2 regions of the Pradoshia sp. Z6_59 genome follow, and region 2 is predicted to be linked to the other one. Evidence: riboswitches for the same ligand, from Rfam matches in the RefSeq annotation. Region 2 holds a riboswitch; the other holds the start of a gene.
The links. Region 2 has a riboswitch for S-adenosylmethionine ahead of AC4D4B_RS04720 (O-acetylhomoserine aminocarboxypropyltransferase/cysteine synthase family protein). Riboswitches for the same ligand answer to the same signal wherever they lie in the genome.
Positions count from the first base shown of each region.

Region 1: it holds a riboswitch for S-adenosylmethionine, as region 2 does, so the genes downstream of both, metK (methionine adenosyltransferase) here and AC4D4B_RS04720 (O-acetylhomoserine aminocarboxypropyltransferase/cysteine synthase family protein) in region 2, are expected to answer to the same signal.

Region 1 covers NZ_JBZCPP010000020.1:26,231-31,227, forward strand. Annotated here, with positions in the region: gene pckA (phosphoenolpyruvate carboxykinase (ATP)) at 1-1,336, opposite strand, end outside; SAM riboswitch class I at 1,715-1,842, shown strand; gene metK (methionine adenosyltransferase) at 1,976-3,175, shown strand; gene asnB (asparagine synthase (glutamine-hydrolyzing)) at 3,373-4,997, shown strand, end outside.
Region 2 covers NZ_JBZCPP010000003.1:138,624-143,620, reverse strand. Annotated here, with positions in the region: gene AC4D4B_RS04730 (methionine ABC transporter permease) at 1-466, opposite strand, end outside; gene AC4D4B_RS04725 (methionine ABC transporter ATP-binding protein) at 463-1,494, opposite strand; SAM riboswitch class I at 1,608-1,720, opposite strand; gene AC4D4B_RS04720 (O-acetylhomoserine aminocarboxypropyltransferase/cysteine synthase family protein) at 1,816-3,135, opposite strand; SAM riboswitch class I at 3,224-3,332, opposite strand; gene AC4D4B_RS04715 (thioredoxin family protein) at 3,619-3,900, opposite strand; gene AC4D4B_RS04710 (toprim domain-containing protein) at 3,875-4,270, opposite strand; gene gcvH (glycine cleavage system protein GcvH) at 4,445-4,828, opposite strand; gene AC4D4B_RS04700 (arsenate reductase family protein) at 4,901-4,997, opposite strand, start outside.

The sequences.
Region 1 (4,997 bases), on a different contig from region 2:
AACGTGTATAAGAAAGCTTCATTCGGCTGCCTGTTCCATATTCTCCTCCAGTCCAACCGGTGTTAACCAGATATACCTGAACTTGATGCTCCTCAATATTTTTGCCAAGCATCTCAGCATATTTTGTTGGATGTAATGGTAAGAACGGTGAACCGAAGCAGGTAGAAAACGTTGCCTGTGGTGAAGTAATTCCGAGTTCAGTTCCTGCCAATTTACTCGTATAACCGCTTAGGAAATGATACATTGCCTGTTCTTTTGTTAACTTGCTGATTGGAGGCAGAACACCAAAAGCATCAGCAGTTAAGAAGATGATGGTATTGGGATGGCCTGCTATACTTGGTGTGACGATATTCTGCATGGCTTCGATTGGGTAAGCTGCCCGGGTATTTTCAGTTAACATTCCATTATCATAGTCAGCAATTCTCGTATCTTCGTCTACAACTACATTCTCTAGTACAGAACCAAAGCGAATGGCATTAAAAATTTGAGGCTCTTTTTCCTCTGTGAGATTGATGCATTTTGCGTAACAGCCGCCTTCAATGTTAAATACCCCATCAGGAGACCAGCCATGTTCGTCATCACCTATTAGGCGGCGATTTGGATCGGCTGATAAAGTAGTCTTTCCAGTACCTGATAGGCCAAAGAAAAGAGCTACATCTCCCTCAAAACCTACATTTGCTGAACAATGCATAGAGAACACATTATTCTCAGGCAGCAGGTAATTCATGATTGAAAAAATGGATTTTTTCATTTCACCTGCATACTCAGTGCCTCCAATTAAGACCACTTTTTTTTCGAATGAAATGATGATAAACGTCTCAGAGTGTGTACCGTCCACAAGAGGGTTTGCTTTAAAACCTGGTGCTGAGATAATAGTAAACTCAGGCGAATGGTTTTCAAGCTCATCTTTAGTGGGGCGGATAAACAACTGATGTACAAATAAATTGTGCCAGGCATATTCATTGATTACTTGTATAGGAAGGCGGTAGTCTGTTGCAGCTCCAGCAAACCCATTAAATACAAATAATTCATCTCGTTTTTCGAGGTAATCGATAACTTTATCATATAATTTAGAAAATGCATCTTCAGATATTGCTTGATTGACGCTTCCCCAGGCTATTTTATCTTTAGTAGCAGCTTCCTCTACAATATATTTATCCTTTGGGGATCTGCCGGTATATTTACCTGTTTCAGCTTTAATAGCTCCAGTAGATGTGAGGATGCCCTCTTTTCTGGTTAATACTTTTTCAACTAGTTGTGGCACTGAAAGCTGAATGTGAATATTATCATGAGTAAGTAATTGTTTCAATTCATTGGAAACTCCTACACTGTTCATAAGGTATCATCCTTTTCCAGAATTTTGGTAAGTATATTATATGGAAATTAGTATAACACATTTAATTGATTTATCCATACTAATTGTGTTAATTTTCAAAACAATTGATTAATATAGTATATAAGAATAACTATTATTATTTTCCATAGTGAAAAAAACAGTGATGTTAGTCAACCTTTATGGATAAATAACAATGTTTATTTATTTGAATATTCGTAAATTAATTATATCAATATCATAATAGAAATGCGAATCTTAAGGTCGGAATGTGTTTCTTTTAGGAAAGGATGAAGCTCCAGGTCTATCTTAACAATATATTCCTGCTTATTTATTGACAGAAAATGATGGATAAGATATTATATACATTTGATATGGATACTCTTATCAAGACTCGGTGGAGAGACGAGCTCTATGAAGCCGGGGCAACCTGCAGTTTGATTCCTTTAATGGAAATCACGCAAAGGTGCTAACTTGATGCAAGGTTATAATGCCTTGAACGATGAGAGTGAAAGGCCGATTTCTGAGACTCAGACCTTTCCTCTTTTCTTTATAAAGGGGAAAGGTCTTTTTTCGTATAATCAGGAGATAATTAAAGATAATGAGTAGCCATAAACAGGGAAACTGAAGGAGGAAATATACATGTCTAATAAAAGACATTTGTTTACATCAGAATCTGTAACAGAAGGTCATCCGGATAAAATTTGCGATCAGGTTTCTGATGCCATTTTGGATGAAATATTAGCAAAGGATCCAAATGCAAGGGTAGCCTGCGAAACATCTGTTACCACTGGATTAGTTTTAGTAGCGGGAGAAATCACTACTTCTACGTATGTGGATATTCCAAAAATTGTACGTGACACAATCAAAGGGATTGGTTATACTCGTGCAAAATATGGTTTCGATGCAGAAACATGCGCTGTCTTAACCTCTATTGATGAACAATCTGCAGATATCGCCCAAGGTGTAGACCAAGCTTTGGAATCAAGAGAAGGCACGATGTCAGATGAAGAGATTGAAGCAATTGGGGCGGGAGATCAGGGTCTAATGTTCGGTTTTGCCTGCAACGAAACAGAAGAATTAATGCCTCTTCCTATTTCTCTTGCTCACCAATTATCTCGAAAGCTGGCTGAAGTTCGTAAACAAGATGTTCTGCCATACTTGCGTCCTGATGGAAAAACACAAGTCACAGTGGAATATGATGAAAACAAAAATCCGGTTAGAATTGATACAATCGTAATCTCTACTCAACATGACGCGGATACAACACTGGAGCAAATTAAGAAAGACTTAAAAGAACAAGTAATAAAACCGGTTGTTCCAGCTCACCTTATTGATGAACAAACTAAATATTTTATTAACCCAACGGGCCGTTTTGTTATCGGAGGTCCACAAGGGGATGCAGGCTTGACTGGCCGTAAAATTATCGTAGACACGTATGGTGGATATGCACGTCACGGTGGTGGAGCATTCTCTGGTAAAGATGCTACAAAGGTAGACCGTTCTGCTGCCTATGCAGCCAGATATGTAGCTAAAAATATTGTAGCAGCAGGTCTTGCAGATAAAGCAGAAGTTCAGCTGGCTTACGCGATTGGTGTAGCTCAGCCAGTATCTATATCCATTGATACGTTCGGTACAGGTAAAATTGAAGAGGAAAAATTAATTGAATTAGTACGTGCTAACTTTGATCTGCGCCCTGCAGGAATCATAAAAATGCTTGATTTAAGACGTCCGATTTATAAACAAACAGCAGCTTACGGACATTTTGGACGCAATGATTTAGATCTTCCTTGGGAGAAAACGGATAAAGTAGAAGTACTGCGTACGGAAGCTAACATCTAAGATAAACAGCATAAACATTTCTAGAAAGAGGGATAAGCCCTCTTTCTTTTTTTGTCTAAATATGGTAATATTAGGAAACTATGAAATCGGGTATAATGGATCGTATTTTGTCGGGACGCTAGCTTATATCTAAAATCTAATTCTTTGATATTTTTAAATGAAAAACAGTCGAAAGTAAAGGTAGTGAGTGAATAATAATGTGTGGATTTGTAGGATGTATGCATGATCACCAACAAGCGAATCAGGATTCAGAACTAATTAAAAGTATGAATGACTTGATTACGCATAGAGGGCCGGATGACGAGGGGTATTATATAGATGAACATATCCAGCTTGGTTTCAGAAGACTAAGCATCATTGATATTGAATGTGGACATCAGCCCTTAACGTATGAAAATGAACGCTATTGGATTGTTTTTAACGGAGAAATATACAACTACTTGGAATTGAAAGTAGTGCTTGAAAAGGAAGGCATGGCGTTTTCTACAAATTCAGATACTGAAGTAATCCTGGCGGCATTTGTTCAATATGGGGAAAAGGCAGTTGAAATGCTTCGTGGGATGTTTGGGTTCGTGATTTGGGATAAACAGGAGAAATCTGTTTTTGGTGCCCGTGATCCATTTGGGATTAAACCATTTTTTTATAAGGAAGATGGGGATAAGACTTATTTTGCCTCTGAGAAGAAAAGCATTATATACGCTTTAGAAAAACAAGAATTGGATCCTGTTTCTTTGCAACATTATCTTACCTTTCAATTTATTCCAGAACCAGCGACGATGACAAAGAATGTGAAAAAATTATTGCCTGGACATTGCTTTACAAAGAAAATTGGAGAACCTATGGAGATCCGTCAATATTGGAAAGCTGAATTCAAACCTATACTGCGCAGTGAACCAGATTGGATTAAAGAAATTCAAGATGTGATGTATGACAGTATTAACATGCATATGCGCAGTGATGTACCTGTTGGTTCATTTCTTTCCGGTGGAATTGATTCCACAATCATTGCTTCCATTGCTAAAGAAATTCATCCTGGAATTAAAACATTCTCAGTTGGATTTGAACAGAATGGTTTCAGTGAAATTGATGTTGCTAAAGAAACGGCTGACAAGCTTGGGGTAGAAAATATTAGCTATATTATTTCACCGCAGGAATATATGAGGGAACTGCCGAATATCATGTGGCATATGGATGACCCGTTGGCAGATCCCGCTTGTGTGCCTTTATATTTCGTGGCAAGGGAAGCGCAAAAGCATGTAACGGTTGTTCTGTCAGGTGAAGGAGCGGATGAATTATTCGGAGGATACAATATTTACCGTGAGCCTCAATCCTTAGCCATGTTTAATACAATTCCTGTACTTATGAAAAGAGCGCTAAAAAGAATTGCTGCCATGATGCCTGAAGGTGTAAAAGGCAAGAGTTTTATAGAGCGCGGCTGTACGCCGATTGAAGAACGCTATCTTGGAAATGCCAAGATGTTTATGGAGGAAGAGAAGGGGCAATTATTCAAATTATATAAATCAAAGCTGGATTATACTACAATAACACATCCGTTCTACGCAGAAACACCCGACTATGATGATGTGAGCAGAATGCAGTATATTGATATTCATACATGGCTGCGCGGAGATATATTAGTAAAAGCTGATAAGATGACGATGGCACATTCTCTTGAGCTTCGAGTGCCATTCCTTGATAAAAAAGTATTTGAGGTGGCATCCGGAATTCCAACTGATTTAAAAACTGCTCATGGAACGACCAAATATATACTTAGAAAAGCTGCAGAGGGAATCATTCCTGACCATGTATTAAATCGTAAGAA
Region 2 (4,997 bases):
TGATACCAGAAACAAGCGCAGGCAGAGATTCTGGTATTAGCACCTTCCATATGATTGTAAAGGATGTAGCCCCCATCGATCTTGCTGCTTCGATTACACCTTTATCAATTTCACGCAATCCAATCTCAACCATTCGCGCATAGAATGGAGCAGCACCGATAATTAATGCTGGCAAAGCTGCATTAACACCGATAATACTTCCTACTAAAGCCTTTGTGAAAGGAATTAACAAGACGATTAAAATAATAAATGGAATGGAACGGAATATGTTAACGAAAGCACCTACGATTCCGTAAATCACTTTGTTTTCCCACATATTCCCCTTTGAGGTCAAGAATAATAGTAGACCCAATATAATTCCAAGGAAAAAAGTTGCGATTAATGAGACACCTGTCATATACAAGGTTTCCCATGTCTTTTCATAAATTCGTTCCCAAACTACATTTGGTAATAATGTTTCCATCATTCTGAAATCACCTCCACACCAATTTCCTGATTGTGGAGATAGTCAATTGCTTTTGCCACTTCAGCAGCATCACCGTCTACATGAATAAATAATGTTCCATAGGACCCGTGCTGAGTCTGCGATATTTTACCCTGCAATATGTTTACATTGATTTTGTAAGAGCGGATAACCTCTGATAAAACAGGGGTTTCAGCTGATTCACCAATAAAGGATAATTGCACAACTTTACCCGTCGGATATTCAGCAAGCAAATGCTCAATCGTCTCTTTCGTTTCTTCCGGCTCAGTCACTTGCTGGACAAATCGTTTAGTAATCGGAGCATTCGGTTTTTTAAATACATCAAGTACTTTTCCGCTCTCGACTACTTTCCCCATCTCCATCACAGCAACGCGGTGACAGATCTTACGAATAACATGCATTTCATGAGTAATTAATACGATTGTCAAGCCAAGCCTTTTATTTATATCAACGAGTAAATCCAAAATATCGTCTGTAGTCTGAGGATCAAGTGCTGATGTCGCCTCGTCACAGAGAAGAACCTGCGGATTGTTCGCTAATGCACGCGCTATACCGACTCGCTGTTTTTGACCGCCGCTTAACTGAGACGGATAAGCATTTTCACGGCCATCCAATCCTACCAGACTTACAAGCTCCTTCACTCTTTCTTTACGTACCTTGCTTGGTACCCCTGCAATTTCTAAAGGAAACTCTATATTTTCACTGACTGTCCTTGACCAGAGGAGATTAAAGTGTTGAAAAATCATACTTATTTCCATTCTGGCTTTTCTTAATTCAGCACCTTTTATAGCAGCCATATCTTTGCCTGCCACCAAGACACTTCCTTCTGTTGGCTTCTCTAAACCGTTCAGCATTCTAATGAGAGTACTTTTTCCCGCACCGCTGTACCCGATAATTCCAAAGATCTCGCCCTTTTCAATAGACAATGAGACTTGATCCACTGCTTTGACAGCTGATGAACGTTTAAATGTTCCTGAGAAGGTCTTCGATACATCACGTAATGTAATCATAAAATGTTCACCTGCTCTTTCTATCAACCTATAATTAAAGAATAACTTCAGTTAAACAAAAATGCCTTTCTGCGGAGGCAGAAAGGCATGATTAATTTATAACATGTTCCTTTCTCTCATCTCCCAGGATCTATTATCCTGTGTGAATTGGCACCTTTTCAATCATAAATGATTGCCGGTTGCCGGGCTTCAAAGGGCACAATCCCTCCACCTCTCTTGATAAGAGTACATAAACTATTCAATTAATTCTAACTGTCTGCTATCCTATCATGTTAAAGAAAGAACTGTCAACACCAAAGTCTGCATAGCATGTTCAATATGTTATTTCACAGCCGCCTCAGTGGAAGCTATACCTGTTGCTTTTTCAATCGCAAGCTCCAATTCTTCAATTAGATCTTCTGCATGTTCAATTCCAACAGACAGTCTGATTAAATCCTCCTGCACACCTGATGCTTTTAATCCCTCTTCACTTAGTTGCTGATGAGTCGTGCTTGCCGGATGGATAATTAGGCTCTTTGCATCTCCCACATTGGCCACATGGGACCACAGTTCAACGGAATCAATCAGTTTTTTACCTGCCTCGCGTCCACCCTTTATTCCAAAAACAACGACTGCTCCAGCACCTTTGGGTAAATATTTCTTCGTTTTTTCGTAATCAGGGTGATCTGAATCTCCTGGATACAAGACCCATGATACAGCCGGATGCTGTTTTAAATAATCAACTATTAATCTCGTATTGGCTATATGCTCCTTCATTCTCACATGCAGAGTTTCCAATCCGAGAATAAATTGAAAGGCATTGTACGGGCTTAAGGAAGGACCTAAATCTCTCAACAGCTGAACTCTAGCCTTCACAATAAATGCTGCTGCACCAATTGCTTCACTGTAAATCAGATCATGATAACTTGGATCCGGTTCTGTAAAGCCCGGAAATTTAGATGAATTCCAGTCAAACTTCCCTCCATCGACTATGACCCCACCTAATGTGGTTCCATTTCCAAGCAGCCATTTCGTAGCTGAGTGTACGACGATATCCGCTCCAAACTCAATCGGACGTGATAAATAAGGAGTAGCAAATGTATTATCAATGATTAATGGAATTCCAGCTTCATGAGCAATTTCCGCCACCCGTTCAATATCAAGAACCTGCAGGCTTGGATTTCCAATCGTTTCTCCAAAAATAGCTTTGGTCTTTGAAGTAATCGCTTCTCTAAAATTTTCCGGATCACTTGGATCCACGAACCTTACGTTAATACCATACTTAGGAAGAGTATTGGCAAATAAATTGTAGGTTCCGCCATATAGAGTGGATGCAGAGATAATTTCATCACCTGCTCCAGCAATATTTAGAATGGAGAGTGTTATAGCTGCAGCACCACTTGAAACAGCTAAAGCTCCAATACCACCTTCTAATTCGGCTATGCGTTCTTCGAATACACTTGAAGTGGGATTATGAATTCTAGTATAAATATAGCCAGATTCAGCTAATCCAAATAAATCCGCAGCATGATCTGTGTCTTTAAATAAATAAGCATTCGTCTGGTAAATCGGCACGCTTCTCGCTCCAGTTACCGAATCCTGCTGCAATCCTCCGTGTATACCTACTGTTTCAAACCGATACTTCTTTTCTTCATTTGCCATTCTACATCTCTCCATTTCATTTTAAGTAGAGAAGTGAGTAAATGAAAAAAACCTCTTCATATAAGAAGAGGCAGGCATTTTCCATCTCTCCTTATCTCCCGGATTTATTTGTATCCGCAGGAATTGGCACCGTGTATTATAAAAATACCGGTTGCCGGGCTTCAACGGGCCAGTCCCTCCACCTCTCTTGATAAGAACCAAGTATTAAGTTGTTAAAACTATAGCATATGGGGAAATTTGAGTCAACTGATTATTCTGAATTTTTAAATTATATATCAAGAGGCTTACCTTTGCTATATTTTATAAAAATCCGCCTGCAGTTAGCCACTCAGTAAACGTCTGATTAGTTATATTACAGGCTATTGGGGAGAATTCTACAATCTATTAAAACTTCTGTCATAGACAGCGTAAGATAAAAACAGCACCTTTAAGAGATTCTAGTTAAATATTGTATCGACATATTTCCTGAGAAATAAACTGCTCTTATTCTGTAATTCTCTTTAATTGATCTACAAGATAGGGAACTGAGTGGAAGGCATAGATTTTATCGATTGGCTGGTTATCCTTGATTAAAATGAGGCATGGTACACTTTGAATTTGATATTCTTCTGCAAGTTCCTTAGCATAGTTAAGATTGACTTTTTCCAAAGAGGCATTGGGGAGGACTTCCTTTGCAATATCAAGCATCTTGCCTGCTAATTGACACGTTCCGCAAAGAGGGGTAAATGTGTAGATTGCTTTATTTATCGTGGTTTGATTGTTCATTTTTTATTACATCCTTCATTTGTTTTAAAAATTCGGCTTTCACATCTATATTGGCTGCCAAAAGAACCATTGCTAGATGGTATCTTGGCGCGTTTGCTACTTCACGGTATGTACGATCAATATATATGTGAGATGCATTTGGCATCTCTCGTCTTAACTGTTTTCTCAGCTTTTCTCCAGATTCATCGGCATCAGCCAAAATATACACATCTCTCTGTTCAAGTTCGTCGACTAATTCATCCAGTTTCGATAAACTGATGGTTCCATTTGTACATCTTATATCGACAGGTTCATTAAGTACAGATTGTATTTTTTGGCGGTCGGTAGAACCTTCCACAATTATCACTTTCTCACTTTGAGCATCCCGCATGATTGATCACCTTTTATTAGGAGAGTACGTTCTATGTGATTGGACAAATGCCTTCGCCTTCGTCTTTTTCATTATATGTATCTTACCCTAACATAATGGAAAGTAACAATTGATTTAAAGCATATAAAAAGGAAAGAAGCTTACGAATGACCCAAAACTTCTTCCCTTTATTGACTACTCTTCTTTAGTCGCTGTTTCGTATTGGTCAGCATCCATTAATTCATCATATTCGCTGATTTCGGATGGTTCAACTACTACCATCCATGCTTTTTCATATGGAGATTCATTAACGTATTCTGGACTATCCGCTAATTCTTCATTTACTTCAACAACTGTCCCACTGATTGGCGCATATAATTCAGATACTGTCTTTACTGACTCTACACTGCCAAACGGTTCATTACGGGTCAATTGATCACCTATTTCCGGTAGCTCCACAAATACGATGTCTCCCAGTTCTTTTTGAGCAAAATCAGTTATTCCAATTCGAATCTTACCATCCTCTTGTTTAACCCATTCATGCTCAGCTGTATAACGTAATCCCGCTGGAATGCTCATGATTTAATCCCCCCAAAATGTATGTATGGTTCCTATTTATCATGACATCAAACTGGTTATTTGACAATTGTTTCATGCCCATATTTTCTGATAATTTTCCTCTTTGAATCCTACTGTAACTTTTTCTCCATCAAATGCAATTGGACGTTTGATCAGCATCCCATCTGAT